DNA from 4 places in the Providencia alcalifaciens genome. Region 1 is predicted to be linked to each of the others. Evidence: predicted binding sites of a transcription regulator. Region 1 holds the regulator's gene; each other region holds the start of a gene.
The links. Region 1 encodes CRP, which controls carbon source genes, mostly activating them, when cyclic AMP is high. Its sites were predicted from a motif close to ATGTGANNNNNNTCACAT; they were not measured.

Region 1 (5,566 bases):
TATGCATATTTTACCCTTTCCTATTGCTCTTTATTGATTTTTTATTCATATTTGATGCTTATATTTTCACTTAAGCATTCGATAAAGAGCAGGTGAGGGGTATGTCAGAACAACACGCAGTCAATCGGCAAACTTTTGATCAGGTTATGTTACCTATTTTTTCGCCAGCTGAATTTATTCCAGTTAAAGGCGAAGGTAGCCGCGTTTGGGATCAGCAAGGTAAAGAATATATTGATTTCGCAGGCGGGATCGCGGTTTTAGCTCTGGGTCATTGCCATCCAAGTCTAGTTGCTGCTGTTCGTGAACAAAGCGAAAAACTTTGGCATGTGAGCAATGTTTTTACCAATGAACAGGCGTTAAAACTGGCCCAAAAATTAACGAAAGCAACGTTTGCAGATCGCGCATTTTTTGTGAACTCAGGTTCTGAAGCGAATGAAGCCGCATTCAAGTTAGCGCGTCGTTATGCCATCACCAAATATAGCCCATATAAAACGAAGATCATTGCATTCAAGCAAGCGTTCCACGGCAGAACATTATTTACTGTCTCAGTCGGTGGGCAAGCGAAATATGCAGATGGTTTTGGTCCAAAGCCTGCGGATATTATTCACGTGCCTTTTAATGACCTTGATGCCGTTAAAGCCGTGATTGATGAAAATACTTGCGCGGTGGTATTGGAGCCTGTTCAAGGGGAGGGCGGAGTAACCCCGGCGACATCAGAATTTCTGCAAGGAGTACGTAAACTTTGCGATGAAAATAATGCATTACTTATTTTTGATGAAGTGCAAAGTGGTATGGGGCGTACGGGGAAATTATTCTCTTATATGCATTATGGTGTGACTCCCGATATTTTAACCACGGCAAAAGCCCTCGGTGGCGGTTTCCCTATCAGTGCGATGATAACAACTGCGGAAATTGCGAAAACAATGGAAGTAGGTTCACACGGAACAACTTATGGCGGTAATCCGCTGGCGTGTGCGGTCGGTAATGCTGCTTTTGATATTATCAATACCGATGAAGTACTTGATGGGGTTGCTAAACGTCGTGAGTTATTTGTCGCCCATTTAAACAAACTTAATGACCAATATGGAATTTTTGCTGAAATTCGCGGTATGGGCTTATTAATTGGCGCAGAACTAAATGGCAAATTACTGAATCGCTCAAAAGATATTTTGCAAGCTTGTGCGGCAGAAGGGCTGATGATGCTGAATGCGGGCACGAATGTATTGCGCTTTACACCATCGCTGATTATTTCTGAAGATGAAATCAATAGCGGTATGGCGAAGTTAGAAACAGCAATTAGTAAACTGTTGGGTTAATTGTTTTTTTATAGTAACAGAGGCATATTTGCCTCTGTTACTGAACTATTATTCAAGTTGTTACTTGTTATTAAGCTTAGCTAATTTTATTTTAATCTTCGCAGAATGTACTTCTTCTTTGGCTATTTGCTCGCTTAGACTATTTAGACCATGAAGGGTTTCTTGCGTTTTTTCCAACAGCGCATCTAATTTTTTAGTATCGGGTTTTCCTTGATTTGATGCTATGTCTGGTGAGTTTTCATTTAGTGAAAACTGATATTTTTCACTATTATGTTTAGCTCTTAGCATTGATGTTTTAGTTTGGTATATTTTCCCATCAAATTGATATGTTTTTTTCTTTGGCTTCACGAAAAAATATGTTTTTTTCTGCGGTGTCTCTGTATTTTCTGCTTTTTTGCTTTTTAACTCATTATTTTTTTGAGTGGTAATATGATCATTTTTTATATGCATCTTTGTTGTTTCTTCTGAACTATATCCTGATTCCCCCGTTGTTTCTGAAAAATAGCCAGATGAGTTGGAATTTAAGCTTTCATTGCTAGAAAATAGTTTACTTTCTCGTTCGTTCAGTGAATCCATATCTTTAAGAAGTCGATTTATTGACTTCATGTCTGTTTTATCGACAAGTAATTTATCGAGCTGATGAGTTGATGGAATTGCTAATTTAACGAGGCGCTCGGTAATTTTTTTTTGTAAATTATCTTGCAAGTCACTAGTGTCATTATCCCAATCAAGCTCATCATTGAACTCAAATTCGGTATCACTGCTCTTTGTTTTATTCTCATTTTTTATTTTTGAAATAGAATTTTTCTGTATCATGCTTGATTCAGCTTCTTTTTTTATTCTCTCTTCATCTGCTTTTATTGCATTTTCTTTGTCTGTCTCTATTTTTTTTAATTGCTCATCCAGATTGGATTTTAATGATTTTAGCGTGTTAAGGTTATTTTCAATCTTTTGAGTCGAAGCGGTGTTTTGATAAGTTATTACATTGTTTTCTATTGTTTCTTCATGTTTTTTTTGGGTTTCAATTATGTTTTTAAAGGTAACAAAAAATTTTTCATTATTATTTTTTTTAAAGATATTTTTTAAATATCGAATACCTTTTTCATGTGTTGATTTTATTTCTAAAATAAAATTTGAGAATCGGTTTGATGAACGTTTTAAATTAAACTCTTTAAAAGCGTTGGTTTCTGGAGTGCTTTTTTTATCAATTATCATTAGCTCGGCATCCTGTTTTTCATTAATAAATGGTTCGTTTTTTATTGAGACGAAATGGTTAAAAATACGTGGGGATTTAAGAATTAAAAAATGGTCATTAACTTCAATAGCTTCATGGTATTTATAGGGAAGTTTTATTTTCTCTACTGGAGGGGAGTATTTAATTAGGTTAATTTCTTTTTGTTCACTTGGTTCAAAATGGCAAGTCGATACGGCAAAATGTTTTTTTTGATAATTTAAATTAGGTAGGTGGTTATTTTCAGATACGCATAAACTAATATTATTTGTTTTTTTTATTTCATTAGATAATGATGAAGTGGTTATCATTTTATTATCATTGATATTAATGATGCTTTCGTTTCTTGGATTGATATTTTTAATCATCGTGTCGTCAACTCTTAATAATGGTTTAGTTACCACTATCTTAGTTTGATAATTAACTATAATTATATAAAGAAACGATACTCATCAATGAACATATATAAATGAGGGGGGAATATAAAGGATCTTAATTGAGAGAAAAATAGCTTTGTACGTGAAGTATAAAGCTATTTCAATATAGAAGCCTCACCAAGAAGGGTGAGGCTAACAAGGGGATCAGCGAGTACCGTAAACAACAATCGTTTTGCCGTGTGCGGAGATTAAGTTTTGATCTTCCAGCATCTTTAAAATACGACCGACAGTTTCGCGAGAACAACCTACGATTTGACCGATTTCCTGACGAGTAATTTTGATTTGCATACCGTCTGGGTGAGTCATCGCATCAGGCTGCTTAGCTAAATTCAATAATGTTTGAGCAATACGACCAGTAACATCTAAGAATGCAAGGTTACCCACTTTTTCGGACGTGGTTTGTAAACGACTCGCCATTTGCGCAGAAAGGCGCATCAGAATATCTGGATTGACTTGAATCAGCTGACGGAATTTTTTGTAAGAAATTTCCGCGACTTCGCAAGCAACTTTCGCGCGAACCCACGCAGTTCGTTCTTGCCCTTCTTCAAATAACCCAAGTTCGCCAATGAAATCTCCCTGATTTAAGTAAGAGAGAATCATTTCCTTGCCTTCTTCATCTTTGATTAAAACAGCCACTGAGCCTTTAACAATGTAGTAAAGGGTTTCTGCTTTTTCACCCTGATGTATCAGAGTGCTCTTGGATGGATACTTATGAATATGGCAGTGTGACAAAAACCATTCAAGAGTAGGGTCTGTTTGTGGCTTGCCGAGAACCATTAGCGTTATCCTCTGTATGTTATTGCAACCTTTCGAAAAGTAGGGAAAGGCTGACTTCAAAGTGTCTAGCTTAGCATATTAAGTCACATTGATACCCATTATTAATATCGCCCTAGGTCAATGCAAATTAATATCAATTGTATAATATAATCAATTAAATCGTTGAGTATTGATCTTAATCCTATCAACTAACCATTGTTTGTATCATATCCAATGCGGAAAGTCTCCCCTGTATCGCTTCAGCTTAATAATGCTGATATAACATTATCTAGATATATGGAACAATGTGGCGATAAATATCACTATTTTCGAGAGGAATAAAAATGGAAGCACGCGTAAAGTGGGTTGAAGGGCTCTCTTTTCTAGGTGAGTCAGCATCAGGTCATCAAATTATGATGGATGGCAATGCAGGCGACAAAGCACCAAGTCCGATGGAAATGGTTCTAATGGCGGCAGGCGGATGCAGTGCGATTGATGTGGTTTCTATTTTACAAAAAGGTCGTCAGGATATTGTTGATTGTGAAGTGAAGTTAACTTCACAACGTCGTGAAGAAGCCCCGCGTTATTTTACGGATATCAACCTGCATTTTATTGTGACGGGACGTGAATTAACGGACAAAGTGGTGGAGCGTGCGGTTCAACTTTCAGCAGAAAAATATTGTTCCGTTGCTATCATGTTAGAAAAAACGGTAAATGTGACTCATAGTTTCGAAATTAAAATGCCGTAATTGTTTTCTTGATAATAAGATGCTTATCGATAATTAAGATAAACATCTTATTATTTATCTATTTAATTAGAATCTCAAACTATCCATTTCGTTGTTTCATTAGTTTTTCTACTAATGGCATCATAATAAGCTCCATCGCGAGTCCTAATTTCCCACCGGGTACTACAATGGTATTTATCGCTGAAATAAACGAGCCATTTAACATGGATAATAAATAAGGAAAATCGATCTGTTCTAATCCTCTAAAGCGAATAACGATAAAACTTTCGTCCTGTGAAGGAATTGCTTTGGCAGAAAAAGGGTTAGAGGTGTCAACGGTAGGAACCCGTTGGAAGTTAATATGAGTACGAGAAAACTGTGGCGTAATATAGTTAATATAATCACCCATCGAACGTACCACGGAATCCATGACTGCTTCACGAGAATGCCCTCGCTCGGTGGTATCGCGGATCAATTTCTGAATCCATTCAAGGTTAACAATCGGCACTACACCTACAAGTAAATCAACATGTTGTGCAACATCGTGCTCAGGGGTAACAACACCGCCATGTAATCCTTCATAAAACAGCACATCGGTATTGGCGGGTAGCGATTCCCACGGGGTAAATGTGCCGGGTTGCAGACCGTAAGGCACCGCTTCATCGTAAGTATGTAAATATTTCCGAGATTGGCCACCACCCGTTTGGGCATAATCAATTAGGGTTTGTTCAAGTAGAGAAAAATCATTGGCTTCTGGGCCGAAATAACTGATATGGCGTCCTTGTTCGCGGGCTTTACGAATGGCCATATCCATTTCAGGGCGGGTATAACGATGAAAACTATCGCCTTCAAGGGTGGCAGGGCGGATATTTAATTGATGGAAAATTTTACGAAAAGCTTGGCTCGTTGAGGTTGTTCCTGCGCCACTCGAACCCGTCACTGCAATAATCGGATGCTTCTTCGACATAGTGGACTCCCTGTTTTACGCCATGACCACTATTTTTGAGAAACAGCGCTACGGGCGAAACTGGTTATTAGGCATGAAATTTACCGACTCATGTAACTCAGACCAGACTAGCACAATTTCGCCAGAAACTA
Region 2 (5,566 bases), 210 kb from region 1:
ATCCGCGCCAAGGGCTACTGAAAGAGGCCGATGGGGGCATTTTATTTTTGGATGAAATTGCCGAGTTGGGGCTTGATGAGCAAGCCATGCTCTTAAAAGCCATTGAAGAGAAAAGTTTTTTCCCGTTCGGTTCAGACAGTGAAATTCAAAGTGATTTCCAGTTGATAGCAGGAACCCATCGCAACCTTGCCGAGTGGGTGGAAGAGGGGAAATTCCGCGAAGATTTATTCGCCCGTATTAATATGTGGACGTTTGCGTTGCCAGGGCTGGCGGATCGCCGTGAGGATATTGAGCCGAATATCGATTATGAGCTGGCAAAATTCTGCCAAGCGGAGCAATGCCAAATCCGTTTTGACCGAGAAGCTCGCAAGCACTATGTTCAGTTTGCTTGCTCCTCTCAAGCCGCATGGCGTGGTAACTTCCGTGAGCTAGGCGCTTCAATTTCCCGAATGGCAACCTTTGCGGAACGTGGGCGCATTTCGCAATCAGTGGTGGAGGAAGAAATTCAGCGCCTGAGTCAGCAGTGGCAGCCTAAATCTAAACTACAGCTGCCCGAACAAGTGGGGGAAATCGACCTGTTTGAGCAGCAGCAGCTCGCCACTGTACTGGATGTGTGCCGAAAATCTTCATCATTATCAGAAGCCGGTCGCACATTGTTTGCGGTGTCTCGCCAACAGAAAAAACAACCGAATGATGCCGACCGGCTACGTAAATATTTAGCTAAGTTTGGGTTGGATTGGGATCAGATCAGATAGATTTAAATAATAATAACGATAAAACAAGGAATTATGATGGAACTGACTTTCTTGGGTACTAGCGCAGGTGTGCCAACAAAAGAGCGCAATGTCACCAGTATGATATTAAATTTAGTCGGTATCCGTAAAAGCTACTGGCTCTTTGACTGTGGCGAAGGTACCCAGCACCGAATTTTAAATAGCCCCTTTAAAACACCTAAAATCGAGAAGATTTTTATTACCCATTTACACGGTGACCATATTTTTGGTTTACCGGGATTGCTGTGTAGTCGTTCTATGGGGGGAACGACGGATCCCTTGAGACTATATGGACCAAAAGGGTTGAAGCAGTATGTGGAAACCGTTTTATCAGTGAGCGACTCCTATATGACTTATCCTCTTGAAATTGTAGAAATTGAGGCAGGTAAGTTATTTGATGATGGGGAGCTAATTGTCACAGCGTATCGGTTGGATCACCGCGTAGAATGTTATGGCTATCGTATTGAAGAGCATCCAAAACCGGGGGCGCTAAATGTGCAAAAACTGGAGCAAGATGGGATCCCTCGCGGGCCTTGGATGCAGGCGCTGAAAAAGGGTGAAGTTATTGAGCTAGAAGATGGCCGTATCGTGAATGGGGCTGACTACCTTGGTGAGCCAGTTGCAGGTAAAGTGGTCGCGATTTTTGGGGATACTATTCCAACACCAGACGCGTTGTTATTGGCAAAAAATGCCGATGTGATGGTGCATGAAACGACGTTAGAAGTGGCGCTAGAGGCGAAAGCCAATGAACATGGGCACTCTTCTACCCGCCAAGCGGCGCAGCTAGCCAAACAAGCGGGGGTAAAACGGTTTATTGCGACGCATATCAGTGGGCGTTATGGACCTGATGAAATTCCACGTTTACTGGCGGAGTGCCAAGCTGAGTTTCCTGAGACGCAAATAGCGGAAGATTATTTGACGGTGAGAGTTTAGTTTTGAAGCAATCGACACGCATAAGGAAAACGTGTCGAAAAACTGACAGAAAATGTACATATAGGAAAATCGTGTCGATTCAATCGACACATAGATATGAAATGTCGATTTTTATTGTAAAAATCGACATATAAAGATGAAGGGATATATCGTACTAGTAAATCACTTTCACAAACCCATTGCGGCAGTAAGTTTCGTACTCATCACTCAGCTGTCGGTTTGTCACTATCACATCAAACTGGGACAGTTCGCCCATATTGGCGGTCGCCACTTCATCAAACAGATTGTAAGGCGCTAATAAAATCTTACGGATAGATTTTTCCATACCTTTCTTTTTCATCGGTAAATCATCGAGATTATAGCAAGTCACCCCGTAGGTGCTGTGAACCCCAGTGGCAGACATAAATGCTTTTTTGGGGTTAATGGAATCGAGTAAAGAGGGCAGCGTAGGGCTGTAAAAAGAATCACTTTTTGGGCGATATTCTCCACCACACAGTAGCGCTGTGGCATTTTTTTTCTGGCTCAATGCGAGAAAAACGTTATGAGAATAACAAATTCCGGTAAAGCTAATTTCTTCTGGAATTAAGGCTATCAAGGTCGCCATTTCGATGCCATTGTCGAAAAAGATCACATCGTCTTCACTGACCATACTGGCGGCTAAATTTGGGATATACAGGTCTTCAGTTTGATCTGGCGTGAAAATATCGGCATGAGGTTCGTGAGGGGCTAAGGTGGTAGGTTGAGTGACAGAAACAATATAGCCACCAAGCAGTGACATCGGGATAGGGCCTTCGGTATCCGCATTAAGATCTCGACGAATGGTCATTTCAGAGACTTCGAGTATTCTCGCGGCTTCTTTAAGATGAATGCGTCCTGAACGTTTAATACATTCACTTAATCGGCGAAGGCGTTCTTTTTGTTTAGTTTCTATCACCCTGCAATCCTTTTTATGATGGCGCGGACGAACCGCGCCCCGTTGTTTAGTAGTCACTTGGAGTGATATTTTCTCCAGTCACAATTGAGACACTTGCGCTTGCGCCAACACGGTTAGCACCCGCTTCAATCATTTTAATTGCGGTTTCGCGAGTACGAACGCCGCCAGATGCTTTAACGCCAATTTCATTACCAACGACTTTGCGCATCAAGGCAACATGATGCTCGGTGGCACCCATTGTACTGAATCCTGTTGAAGTTTTCACAAAACCAACTTTCATTGTGCGGCAAATTTCACAAACTTGTGTGATTTCTTCATCAGTTAACAGGCAGTTCTCTAAAATAACTTTCAAAGTGGCATCACCACAAGCGGAAAATACCGCTTCGATATCACGACGAACGAACTCTAAATCACCGCTTTTTAGCATGCCAACGTTGATAACCATATCCACTTCATCAGCACCACGGCGTACCGCTTCTGCTGCTTCAAATGCTTTAGTTTCTGTTAAACCAGCACCTAATGGGAATCCTACCACACAGCAAACTTTTACATCGCTATCTTTTAAGCATTCATTTGCAAGTGGAACATAACCGGTATTAACACACACAGAGGCAAAGTGGTATTGCGCAGCTTCTGCACATAACTTTTTGATATCACTGACAGTTGCGTCTGCGGCTAATAATGTGTGATCAATATATTTCGCTAAATCTTGCATTTTATACCTTCCTATATAATGAAAATTAGGATAAACGTGGGTTAGATAACAATGAATGAGGAAATGTGGCAGATGTAACACTTGATCATTCGTTATTCGAGATCCTAATCACAAATGATATTTTTGCAACATGATAATGTTAGAATCATATCATTATGTGATTTATTTAACACGAGGGACGTCATGGATATAGCAGTTATCGGTTCAAATATGGTCGATTTGATCACTTACATCGACCAAATGCCAAAAGAGGGTGAAACCCTCGAAGCGCCAGCATTCAAAATTGGTTGTGGCGGTAAAGGCGCAAACCAAGCGGTTGCAGCGGCAAAATTGAACTCAAAAGTGATTATGTTAACCAAAGTCGGTGACGATATTTTTGCGGATAATACCATTCGTAATCTTGAGTCCTACGGCATCAATACCCGTTATGTAGAAAAGGTACCTTGTACATCGAGCGGTGTTGCCCCGATTTTTGTCAACCAAAATTCGTCTAACAGTATTTTGATTGTCAAAGGAGCGAATAAATTCTTATCTCCAGAAGATATCGACCGCGCTGCGGAAGATCTGAAAAAATGCAAATTGATCGTATTGCAGCTGGAAGTACAGCTGGAAACGGTTTACCACGCGATTGCTTTCGGGAATAAGCACAACATTCCTGTGTTACTTAACCCTGCGCCAGCACAACGCGCACTGGATTTAGATTACGCATGCCGTTGTGATTTCTTTGTACCGAATGAAACCGAGTTAGAGATTCTGACCAATATGCCTGTGGACACCATGGATGACGTGCGTCGTGCTGCACAATCCCTGTTAGACAAAGGCTTGAAAAACCTGATTGTCACTTTAGGTGATAAAGGTGCGCTATGGATGACTCGCGATAGTGAGCTGTTCATTCCGGCTATCAAAGTTAACGCGATTGATACCAGTGGTGCTGGCGATGCGTTTATCGGCTGCTTCTCTCATTATTATGTCCACACTGGAAATATCGAGGAAGCGATGAAAAAAGCGGTTCTATTCTCGGCTTTTAGTGTAACCGGAAAAGGTACGCAATCTTCTTACCCAAGTATCGAGCAGTTCAGTGAGTTTGTGCAGTTGAATAATTAGTATTAACCATCTTTCAAGCGCCAGAAGCATTACCTGTACCCACAATATTTGCTCTGAATTTGAATGATGTTGAGCATGACCGGTTGAAATAAAGGTTGCCGTTAGAGCACTAAAGCCTGTTTAACCGGTTAAAAATATAATAAAAACGATTAAGGGTTAATATGAACATCAAAAATATTACTCAGTTACCAGATGGTTACCTGAGCAGAACACCTATATTCCAATTTATCCTACTTTCCTGCTTATTTCCGCTCTGGGGATGCGCAGCAGCACTGAATGATATTTTAATCACACAGTTTAAAAGCGTTTTTGAACTCAGTAACTTTGCCTCTGCATTAGTGCAAAGTGCGTTTTATGGCGGTTACTTTTTGATTGCTATCCCTGCCTCACTGGTTATCAAGAAAACCAGCTATAAATACGCGATTATGATCGGGCTTATTTTGTATATCGCGGGTTGTTCCATGTTCTTCCCTGCGTCTCATATGGCGACTTACACCATGTTCTTAGCCGCGATTTTTGCTATCGCGATTGGATTAAGTTTCCTTGAAACCGCTGCGAACACTTACAGTTCGATGATTGGTCCAAAGCAGTATGCGACTCTGCGTCTGAATATTAGCCAAACTTTCTACCCAATCGGTGCCGCGGGCGGGATCTTACTGGGTAAATATTTAGTGTTCTCAGAAGGTGAAAGCTTACAAAATCAAATGGCGGGAATGGACGCAACACAGCTTCATGAATTCCGTCTGGCTATGTTAGAAAATACCCTCGAACCATACCGCTATATGATCATGGTTTTGGTCGTGGTCATGATTCTGTTTTTACTGACTAAATTCCCGAAATGTAAAGTGGCAGAAACGGTGGATCATAAACGTCCTTCTGCACTGGATACCTTAAAATATTTAGCCAAAAACAGCCGCTTTAGAAAAGGGATCATCGCCCAGTTCTTATATGTGGGCATGCAAGTTGCAGTGTGGTCGTTCACCATCCGCTTAGCGCTGGAAATGGGGGATATCAACGAGCGAGATGCCTCTAACTTTATGGTGTACAGCTTCGCCTGTTTCTTCATTGGTAAGTTTATTGCCAACATCTTAATGACTCGCTTTAACG
Region 3 (5,566 bases), 1.7 Mb from region 1:
TAATGCAGACTGGGGTACATTGCGTTTCAATGGCTCTCTCGACATGTTATGGGAAAGCGAAGGGATGCGTGCGGAAGCAGCTTACCTGTATGCATTTAAAGGTGATAACTGGTCGTTAACGCCAGGTTTAGGTATCAAGTGGGATAGCGCGAAACTGAACCGTTATGAGTTCGGTGTGACATCCAAAGAATCTGCAAATAGCGGGTTAAAACGTTATGAACCAAGTTCAAGCTGGACACCGTATATGGAGTTGTCAGCTAATTACCGTATGACAGACAGCTGGTCACTGTTTGCGCTGGGTCGTGTTGATAAACTGTCTAGTGAAGTGAAAGACAGCCCAATGGTAAATAAATCCTATTCAGCGATTATGTGGAGCGGTGTGACTTACACCTTCTAATTCATACGCTGGAATAGAATGAAAAACCCCAAAATGGCTAGGCTATTTTGGGGTTTTATTTTTGCATTTATTCTTACGCTTATTCTACGCGTGGTTTGATATTTATTGTTCTTGCTGTGGCTGCGGTTTATTTTCGCGGCATACCATCACGAGAGAAAGGCGAGAAGGGCTTTGCGCTTCGGATTTCATTGGCACATGAATGCGAGCCGTTTCCACACAAACCATCTGTTTGTAACCATTATTCGGCATATCCTGCATGCTGCACGATAATTCCGCCCAAGGGTTCCAGCACACCACATCACTGTGATGATAATGATGTAACTCAATGGTGCGATTCCAGCCATCATCACGTAATAGGCTATATTCTTCTGGCTCGGTGTATATGCGGTCAGTGTGCTTATTAAATTTCAATGGCTCTGAAATATAGGCTTCTCTATCTGCGACTTTATCGATGTAATGCCCGCCAAGACCATAAACGGTGGTTTTTTGGATATCACTGATATTGAAATAGCTGTGTAATGCGGCGGTAGCCTCAAAATCACCGTAGCTTTCTAATTCAAGCTCGCAGGTTTCCCCGAGCTTCATTCGTAAGATCAGCGTGAATTCATGAGGCCATAGTTTGCGGGTGTATTCGTTGTCCGTCAGGGTAAAAGTGAGAATGACCCCACAATCATGTTCATTATGTGCTGTAAATTGCCAAGGTAAAATACGGGCAAATCCGTGACTAGGGCTATTTACAGGACCAAACCATGGCCAGCAAATAGGAATGCCGCCACGAATGGCAACTCCTTCTTTAAACGCACTTTCGGGACTTAACCAAAGACAGGGTTTTTGGCCCGCGGGTTGCCAGTCAATTAAGTGGGCACCTTGTAGGCTCACGGCACCACGTACTTTTGGGTGCGAAATGACGATCAGTGGTAAATCCCCAAGTTGACGTTGGGTAATGTAAGGGGAAATTTGTTTGATAACAGGTAAAGCAAAAATTTTATCATGCATTGTCTTGCGCCTGTGGTTGTTGGTCCATCATCACGACCTAAATCAGCGACTATAAATTGAACTGCGCCTATAAATAGGGCTGTAACTAGAAATAACAATATAACAAACTCACGATACTGCAAGTGGCATTGAATGACGCGGGGGACACAGCTTGGAGTATATTGAGCTGGGATGTGGCTTTTTGTAATACACGCAGATACAAAAGAGCCGCCAAGAGGCGGCTCAGTCAGACTAATAGCTAAACAGCTCTTATTTAGAGATGTGAGCGATCAGGTCTAGAACTTTGTTAGAGTAACCAGTTTCGTTGTCATACCAAGAAACCAGTTTCACAAAGTTGTCGTTCAGAGCGATACCAGCTTTAGCATCGAATACTGAAGTCAGTTTTTCGCCGTTGAAATCGGTAGATACAACGTCGTCTTCAGTGTAACCCAGAACGCCTTTCAGTTCGCCTTCTGCCGCTTCTTTGATAGCGTCACAGATTTGTGCGTAAGTTGCTGGTTTTGCCAGACGTGCAGTCAGGTCAACAACAGAAACGTTAGGAGTTGGAACACGGAAAGACATACCAGTCAGTTTACCGTTCAGCTCAGGAATAACTTTACCTACAGCTTTAGCAGCACCAGTTGAAGATGGGATGATGTTCTGAGAAGCACCACGACCACCACGCCAGTCTTTGTGAGAAGGGCCATCAACAGTTTTTTGAGTTGCTGTGGTTGCGTGAACAGTGGTCATCAGACCTTCAACGATACCAAATTTGTCGTTGATAACTTTAGCCAGTGGAGCTAAGCAGTTAGTTGTGCAAGATGCGTTAGAAACGATTTCTTGACCTGCGTAAGCTTTGTGGTTAACGCCCATAACGAACATTGGAGTGTCATCTTTAGAAGGACCAGTTAACACAACTTTCTTCGCGCCTGCTTGGATGTGTTTACGAGCAGTCTCGTCAGTCAGGAAGATACCAGTTGCTTCAGCAACAACATCAACACCGACTTCGTTCCATTTCAGGTTTGCAGGATCTTTCTCTGCTGTAACACGGATTTTTTTACCGTTAACAACTAAGTGACCATCTTTAACTTCAACAGTACCGTTGAAACGACCGTGAGTTGAGTCGTATTTCAACATGTATGCCATGTACTCTGCATCGAGCAGGTCGTTGATAGCAACGATTTCGATGTCAGAACGCTCTTGTGCAGCACGGAAAACGATACGGCCGATACGACCAAAACCATTAATACCTACTTTGATAGTCATAGTATTTCCACCAGCTATTTTATTTCGTGAATTAAGATGTACTTAAAGTTACCAAAACCTTGCCAGCCGTCAAGCGGAATCGTGTCAATTATTGAAAAAAATCAATTCTGATACCACTATCTGCATATTTGTCAGTCACTTCAGCAGCAAATACAGCCGCACGTATTATCGGGATTGTTCAGCATAATGAAACCATCCATCAGTGATATATGTGAGGCTCATCACAAATCAAACCGTAAAGTTCTAACCTTAATAGTCTAGAATAGTTTTCCACTGAGCGTTGTTAAGTTTTTGTTGCTTGAAATGGATGCGAAATGGCTTTAATGCGCATCTTTTTGAAAAAGAGTAGGTAATCGATGTCGAATAAAGATAAGCAAGTTGTTGATTTATCAAAGCTTAACCAAGTCCAACTGTATGTCACACAACAAGCTGGCACAGAGCCCCCATTTAGTGGTCAATTATTGCATAACCGTAAAGATGGCGTGTATGAATGTCTCTGTTGTGGAACCCCTTTATTCCTTTCTGAGACCAAATTTGATGCAGGCTGCGGATGGCCGAGTTTCTTTCAACCAATTGATGAAAGTTTGATAAAATTTATCGAAGATTTTTCTCATGGAATGCATCGTATTGAAGTGCGCTGTGGCAATTGCAATTCGCACCTTGGACATGTATTTCCTGATGGCCCACAACCAACCGGACAGCGTTACTGCATAAATTCAGCATCGCTAAGTTTTACGGATGACCAAACGGGTGAAAAGACCGCCGGATAAGGAGCTGAAGCTTGCTGAAGTGTGAAAATATATTCAGCAATAACGATTCAGCTGATTATTCAAAAGACAATAAAAAATAATTATATTGATTGCTACTAAATTGATGTGATGAGGCGTAACGTGAGCGTAGAAATGGATGCACAACAAATAGAACAATTACTGTCTGTCATGACCCCTGAAATTTACCAGCGTTTAGTGACTGCAGTGGAGTTGGGCAAATGGCCAGATGGTGTAGCATTAACGCCAGAGCAGAAAGAAAATACGTTGCAGATGGTGATGTTATGGCAGTCTCGCCATAATCATGATGCGGAGCATATGACGGTCGGTACTGACGGTCAAATTACCATGAAGAGCAAACAAGAATTAAAAGCGCTTTTTCAAGGGGATCGGTTAGCGACATTGAAACCGCAAGAAAGCGACGAATAAAATATTTAGCCCTGCAAATTAGCAGGGCCAAAATTTGAAACCCATTAGTAGGGTGATGGAAACGCTAGAGTGGCAATATCACTAACTTAGCACCCGCACTCTGCATTTCTGCTAACGCCTTCTGGCTATCCTCAGGGGCTAGATTAACACCACGGCACCCATCCGTTAGCACATCAACGCGGTATCCCAGTCTCAGCGCGTCCAGTACAGTAAACTTCACACAATAGTCGGTCGCAATGCCCATAATCATTAAATGGCTGATTTGTTGCAGCTGAAGCCATGAATGAAGTTCAGTTTGGCTGATTCGATCATTATCAAAAAAGGCGCTGTAGCTATCTACCTGCGGATTTTCACCTTTAGTAAATACCTTTTGAATAGCTTGGCGATTAAGCTCTGGATGAAAATCAGCGCCATGGGAGCCTTGTACGCAGTGAATTGGCCACCAGACCTGTGGTAATCCATTAAGCTCACCAAGGGTGCCAACAGGTTGGCCAGAGTTCGCGGCAAAACTGAGATGGTTTTCTGGATGCCAATCTTGGCTGGCGATCACCGTGATACCCTGTTTTTGGCATTGTTCAATAACTTGGTTAGCGGTTTCAATAACCTGTTCGCTTTGTTTTACAGCGAGAGCTCCGCCAGTACAAAAATCATTTTGTAAGTCGACTAACAGTAACGCTGATTTCATCTTTTTTCTCAGTAAGTTAGGGCTTATTCATCGGCGTAGCTTAATTCACCACGCAAGTTATTCTGCATTAATTCTCGAATAAGCTCAGAGGTATAATCTTGGCTTAGTAAGTAATGTAATTTACTCAATGCCGCTTCAAAAGTCATATCAAAACCACTGATCACTCCAGATTCTGCTAATGCATGTCCTGTGGCGTAACCTTCCATATTTACCCGCCCAGAAATACATTGGGTGAGGTTTACGACAATAATGCCGCGAGAAGTCGCTTCACGAAGAATACGCAGAAGCTCCGGTTGCTGAGGGGCATTACCAACACCGTAAGAGCGCAAGATTAGCGCTTTAACCGGTTGCTGAAGAATATTTCGTACGATTTCTATCGATAACCCCGGGTAGAGCGTGACAACTCCAATGGGCTGCGGAGTAATGCGATGGGTTTTTAATTCGCCAACACCAATCGGTGCAGGGCAGGCATTGAAAGCACGGATATGAATACCGGCTTCCATCAATGGGGAACAGTTTGGCGAGGTGAAAGCTTCAAAACCATCGGCATGGGCTTTCACTGTGCGGTTACCGCGGTACAGTTTGTTATTGAAGAATAAACCCACTTCGTTGACTGGATAGTTTGCCGCTAAATAGAGGGCATTAAGCAGGTTGGTTTGCCCATCGGAGCGTAGCGCTTCCAGTGGAATCTGTGACCCTGTCACAATAATCGGCTTCTTCAAGTTTTCAAACATAAAGGAGAGAGCAGAAGCGGTAAATGCCATGGTGTCAGTGCCATGAAGGATCACAAAACCATCATATTTATCGTAATTTTCACTGATGTCATCGGCAATATTTTGCCAATCTTCTGGTGTAATGTCCGAAGAGTCGATTAACGGCTGATGTTCACGAATCGTAAATGTTGGCATTTCAGGGCGATGAAACTCAGGCATTTGGGCTAATTGTGCCTGTAGGTGACCAGAAACAGGAATATAGCCTTGAGGAGAATGGCGCATGCCGATGGTGCCACCCGTATAAACGACATAAATCGATTTCTTCTGCATTTTG
Region 4 (5,566 bases), 260 kb from region 1:
ATGACAATGAAAGTTATTATTACTGGTGGCGCAGGTTTTCTGGGCCAGCAGCTAGCCGCTGCTTTGCTTAAAAACAACCAAGGATTAAAATTTAACCAGCTCGTTTTAGCGGATATTCAATGCCCTACATCGCCTATTGAAGATCCTCGCGTGAGTTGCGTTGCATTAGACTTAACCCAGCCAGAAGCCGCAGATAAACTGATTGACGCGCAAACTGACGTGGTATTCCACCTTGCTGCGATTGTCAGTAGCCATGCTGAAAGTGATTTTAACTTAGGCATGAAAGTGAATTTTGATGCGACTCGCCAATTGCTTGAAGTCGCTCGCGCTAAAAACCCTGCCATCAAGTTTTTATTCACCAGCTCCCTTGCGGTATTCGGCGGTGAATTACCGGATGTGATCACTGACCTGTGTGTTGTTAACCCGCAATCTTCTTATGGTGCTCAAAAAGCCATGTGTGAATTGATGGTGAACGACTATTCCCGTAAAGGCTATGTGGATGGACGCGTGATGCGCTTACCTACTATCAGTATTCGTCCAGGAGTCCCGAATAAAGCAGCATCTTCTTTTGCTAGCGGTATTATTCGCGAGCCTCTAAATGGGATTGAGAGTGTTTGCCCTGTGTCTCCAGAGTTGGCGCTATGGTTATCTAGCCCAGAAACGGTAATCAACAACTTCATCCATGCGGTTTCAATTCCAGCTGAAAAATTTGGTCTTTCACGTACCGTGAACCTGCCAGGGATCACCGTAACAGTGCAAGAGATGATTGATGCTCTGCGTGATGTCGCAGGTCAACAAGCGGTTGATTTAATTCGCTTTGAACCGGATGAAGCCATCAACCGCATTGTGGCAAGCTGGCCGGGTAAATTCGATATTCGCCGTGCACTGGGTTTAGGCTTTAAAGCTGATGGGTCATTTAGCGATGCGATCCGTTCCTTCATAAAGCACCACGGCTGCGCAAAATAGGAGATTAAACAATGTCCTATATTCCTATTATTGGCCTCGCGGTGGCCATATTTGTCCTTATCTTTTTAGTATTACGAACGCGGGTTCACGCCTTGTTAGCGATGTTGATTGCGGCTGCAATCGCAGGGTTATCAGGTGGATTAACCGCAGCGGAAACCGTCACGGTTATTACAAAGGGCTTTGGTTCGACCCTCGGTAGCATTGGTATTGTTATCGGTCTCGGGGTAATGATGGGAAGGGTGCTGGAAGTGTCCGGTGCTGCTGAGCAGATAGCCTATAGCTTTATCAAATGGTTAGGTAAAAAACGCGAAGAGTGGGCGCTGGCAATTACCGGTTATATTGTCAGTATTCCTATCTTTGTAGACTCTGCATTCGTTATTTTGTATCCGCTGGCAAAAGCGTTAGCGAAGAATGGAAAACGCAGTATTTTAACCCTTGGTGTCGCATTGGCGGGGGGATTAGTTGTTACCCACCATACTGTACCGCCAACTCCGGGCCCTCTCGGTGTTGCAGGGATCTTCGGGGTCGATGTTGGTGCCATGATTTTAGCGGGTATGACGCTGGCGGTGCCGTGTGTCATCGGGATTGTGTTCTACGCCAAATGGTTGGGAACTAAATACCCTGAATTTATGCCAGATGAGACGGGCAGCGAAGATTTAAAAGAAGTGCATGCGCGTTACATGGAAGAAAAAGCCAATAAACCATTACCAAGCTTATTCTTATCATTGTTACCAATCATCACACCAATTCTGTTGATTTTTATTAATGCTATCAACGGATTATTACTGAAAACAGCCGCATTCCAAGGCATGGATGATAATTGGTATTTCCAATCATTCCAATTCTTGGGAGCACCGATTATCGCCTTATCCATTAGCGTCCTGATTTCGGTCTATACGTTAATGCCAAAAGCGTCGAAAGAAGAAGTTATCGACCGTATGGAAGAAGGCTTACAGGCGGCGGGTATCATCCTGCTTGTAACCGGTGCTGGTGGAGCATTAGGTGCGGTATTGCGTGACAGCGGAACGGGAACAATTCTTGCGGAGCATGTCGCGAATTTACCGATTACACCTGTATTAATTCCGTTTATTATCGCGACATTAGTGCGTTTAATTCAGGGGTCTGGAACGGTAGCAATGATCACCGCAGCTTCGATTTCTGCGCCAATCATTAGCCAAATTCCAGATATCAACTTATTAGTTGCGGCCCAAGCGGCAACGATGGGATCTCTGTTCTTCGGTTACTTTAACGACAGCCTTTACTGGGTGGTGAACAGAATGATGGGGATCAAAGACGTTAAACAGCAAATGATTGTTTGGTCTATTCCAACAACAATAGCTTGGGCTATCGGGTTGGTTGGGGTCTTGATCCTTGATGCGGTGTTGTAACGTGATGTAGTACTGTAAATCTAGTATATTGATATTATAGTATTTTTTCTTCTGCCTAATAAAAGCGCCCATTTGGGCGCTTTTTTTCGATAATCACAAACATTCATCTATACTGGGTGTATCTCATTATTCACATTCATCTTAAGAAGACTTATTTGTGATCATGATCTCGTTTTAATGAAATTCAAGTGAACCTGTTTCCATTAAAGTAGATATTGGTCACTAAATTAATCAAAGCTAAGCGCTATATTGACAATAATGTACTAATTCAATGATGCCATTGTGTAAAGGAGTTTGATATGTCTGACGTTTTCCACTTAGGTTTAAAAAAGAGTGACTTACAGGGTGCAACCGTTGCTATTGTTCCTGGGGATCCTAACCGTGTTGAAAAAATTGCACGTCTGATGGACAACCCTGTACATCTGGCTTCATTACGCGAATTCACCTCATGGCGTGGCGAGCTCGATGGCAAAGCTGTGATTGTCTGCTCAACTGGTATTGGTGGTCCATCAACCTCTATTGCAGTTGAAGAGCTGGCTCAGTTAGGTATCCGTACTTTCTTACGTATTGGTACAACGGGTGCAATCCAAGAAAACATTAATGTGGGTGATGTACTTGTCACTACAGGTGCGGTTCGTTTAGATGGCGCAAGCCAGCACTTTGCACCACTGGAATTCCCAGCAGTCGCTGACTTCACTTGTACTAATGCGCTGTATGCTGCGGCGACAGAAGCGGGCGCAACCGTACACGTCGGCATTACCGCATCTTCCGATACCTTCTATCCAGGTCAAGAGCGTTACGATACCTACACCGGTCGCGTAATGCGCCACTTCAGAGGTTCAATGAAAGAGTGGCAAGACATGGGCGTGATGAACTATGAAATGGAATCTGCAACGCTGTTAACCATGTGTGCAAGCCAAGGTCTGCGTGCGGGTATGGTGGCAGGGGTTATCGTAAACCGTACTCAGCAAGAAATTCCAAATGAAGCGCTACTGAAAAAAACAGAAGGCAATGTTCTGAGCATCGTTGTAGAAGCTGCTCGTCGCTTGCTGTAACCCTATTTAGCTGACCCGTTTACTGACTTCACTCGGTTGTGGATTTTTGGTAAACGGGTTCAGTTATCATCGTTTTACCCATGCCTCTTAAATATTCTTGTATTTCTAATTGATCAGCGCAAAATTTATTTTCTCACGTTTTTCTTATTCCCTTCATCGATGAATCTGTTATTGTCATTTAAAACAATTAATAGAAGCCTCTTAAGTTACTCAAATTACAAGTAATTGATGATTTCGTTTATTTTTAGTTTGAGCAATGACAGAGCTAAAAGGGAAAACGTATGTCAACCAAACCTTACCTTCACCCCTCTGTACTGCCTTTAACGGGTGGAATTAACTTTCGTGATTTAGGGGGAAAAAAGCTTTCCAATGGCGGAAAAATAAAGCCCGGTGTTTTATTTCGTTCTGGGGCGCTTGACCGCTTAACCCAAGATGATGAAAAAGTCTTACAGTCACAAAACCTTTTCCAAATCATCGACTATCGTGATGAAGCTGAAATTTTGGATAAACCGGATGTGGTGTGGAGTGGCGCTCATTATGTACATGCCCCTGCGAACCCGCTGGCAAAAGAGGTGAGCGCGAATCTTGATAAACTCACCCCAGAAGTGCTGGAACAGTTTGATCCTCAAGCCTTTATGTTCCGCCTCTATGAGTTGCTTCCATTGAATAATACCGCTTATCACCAATTAGTGAGCATGTTGAAGCAGCCAGAAAAAGGTGGGCTTGTGCAACACTGTGCCGTTGGTAAGGACCGCACCGGGGTTGGCTCGGCGCTTGTGTTGTTTGCGCTGGGTGCAGATGTGAATACCGTGATGGAAGATTACCTTTTAACGAACGAGACGTTAGCACCATTTCGTAACCATTTACTCGATGAATTCTCCAAGACCATGAGTGAACATGTGGTGAAAAAATTCGAATATGTATTTTCTGTTCGTGAAGAATTTTTGCAGACTGCATTGAAAAGCATAGAAAATAATTATGGCGGTGTGGATAGTTGGCTAGAAAAAGACTTTGGTTTAGATAACGCTCAGCGCAGCGTATTACAAAGTTACTTCCTCGAATAAACCTCTGTGGAATTGAAGTTGCAATGCGTCAGTTTTGTTGCAACTTTATTTACTTCCAAGAACTATAATATAGTTACTTAGTCGACTTATAGTTAATAAATCAATCTTAAACTGTAGGAATTCGCCCTTGAGCATTAATGAAATTGTCACGGTCATTACAGAATTCACTCGCGCTCATGAGGTGTGGGCGATCCCTATTGTTTTCATTCTTGCGTTTGGTGAGTCCCTCGCGTTTTTATCATTATTACTCCCTGCGACCGTTATTTTGCTTGGGCTTGGAGCATTGATTGGTGAAAGCGAGATTGCCTTTTTCCCGATTTGGTTAGCCGCCGCATTAGGTGCATTTTTTGGGGATTGGGTCTCTTATTGGTTTGGTTTTCACTATAAAGAAAAAGTTCGCGAAATGTGGCCAATTTCCCGCAATCCTGAAATGATCGACAAAGGACATCGTTTCTTTGAAAAATGGGGTGTTTGGGGAATTTTCTTCGGTCGATTTTTTGGGCCATTACGTGCGGTAGTTCCGCTTGTTGCAGGGATTTGTGAAATGCGACAACGACATTTCCAAGTCGCCAATCTAGCCTCTGCGATGATTTGGGCGTTTGGTATTTTAGCTCCCGGCGCGCTTGGTTTACGTTGGTTTGCGAGCTGGATGGGATAAGCTGCGAAGCCGCTCGCAAAAAGTAGCCGTTGGGAGATTTACCTCTGGACACTTATACAGTATCCCATTACCTTACTCTAGATTTTAAAAAGTAAGGATTGAGTCGTGGATACCTCTCTTTTATATGCAATTATTGGTGCTTTAAGTGGCGTTTTGGTCGGCGGTTTAGCGGTCTGGTTTTCTATTGTCCAAAAAATAGCGGGAAAAGAGCGAGAGCTACAAGAGGTATATCGCCAACTGGCGGCGAGCGATGAAAAAAATGTGCATTTAGCACAGTGGAAAGATGAATGTGACAGGCTCGATCAGGAGCTACGCACACAGCGGGATATTAACCGCGAACAAGAAGCTGAGTTGCGGGAAGTGATGACCCGTTTCGAACAGACGCAACTCGCCAATGAAGAAAAACAACGGATTTTACAAAATAGCGAGCAGCGC

Region 2: deoC (deoxyribose-phosphate aldolase) is a predicted target of CRP. The motif match lies at 3,511-3,528, and genes of this name have one in related genera.
Region 3: msrB (peptide-methionine (R)-S-oxide reductase MsrB) is a predicted target of CRP. The motif match lies at 2,848-2,865, and genes of this name have one in related genera.
Region 4: udp (uridine phosphorylase) is a predicted target of CRP. The motif match lies at 2,510-2,527, and genes of this name have one in related genera.

Annotation. Positions count from the first base shown of each region.
Region 1 covers NZ_OU659204.1:371,340-376,905, forward strand. The annotation lists gene LDO73_RS01640 (aspartate aminotransferase family protein) at 102-1,316, shown strand; gene LDO73_RS01645 (hypothetical protein) at 1,377-2,915, opposite strand; gene crp (cAMP-activated global transcriptional regulator CRP) at 3,129-3,761, opposite strand; gene LDO73_RS01655 (OsmC family protein) at 4,085-4,489, shown strand; gene LDO73_RS01660 (phosphoribulokinase) at 4,569-5,435, opposite strand; gene LDO73_RS01665 (YheU family protein) at 5,484-5,566, opposite strand, start outside.
Region 2 covers NZ_OU659204.1:583,407-588,972, forward strand. The annotation lists gene rtcR (RNA repair transcriptional activator RtcR) at 1-755, shown strand, start outside; gene rnz (ribonuclease Z) at 792-1,706, shown strand; gene LDO73_RS02555 (DeoR family transcriptional regulator) at 1,861-2,640, opposite strand; gene deoC (deoxyribose-phosphate aldolase) at 2,687-3,355, opposite strand; gene rbsK (ribokinase) at 3,539-4,459, shown strand; gene fucP (L-fucose:H+ symporter permease) at 4,621-5,566, shown strand, end outside.
Region 3 covers NZ_OU659204.1:2,088,073-2,093,638, reverse strand. The annotation lists gene LDO73_RS09635 (MipA/OmpV family protein) at 1-397, shown strand, start outside; gene LDO73_RS09630 (D-hexose-6-phosphate mutarotase) at 500-1,393, opposite strand; gene gapA (glyceraldehyde-3-phosphate dehydrogenase) at 1,643-2,638, opposite strand; gene msrB (peptide-methionine (R)-S-oxide reductase MsrB) at 2,995-3,408, shown strand; gene LDO73_RS09615 (YeaC family protein) at 3,541-3,834, shown strand; gene pncA (bifunctional nicotinamidase/pyrazinamidase) at 3,899-4,519, opposite strand; gene ansA (asparaginase) at 4,543-5,562, opposite strand.
Region 4 covers NZ_OU659204.1:627,552-633,117, forward strand. The annotation lists gene denD (D-erythronate dehydrogenase) at 7-966, shown strand; gene LDO73_RS02745 (GntP family permease) at 978-2,354, shown strand; gene udp (uridine phosphorylase) at 2,654-3,409, shown strand; gene LDO73_RS02755 (tyrosine-protein phosphatase) at 3,691-4,473, shown strand; gene LDO73_RS02760 (DedA family protein) at 4,601-5,131, shown strand; gene rmuC (DNA recombination protein RmuC) at 5,237-5,566, shown strand, end outside.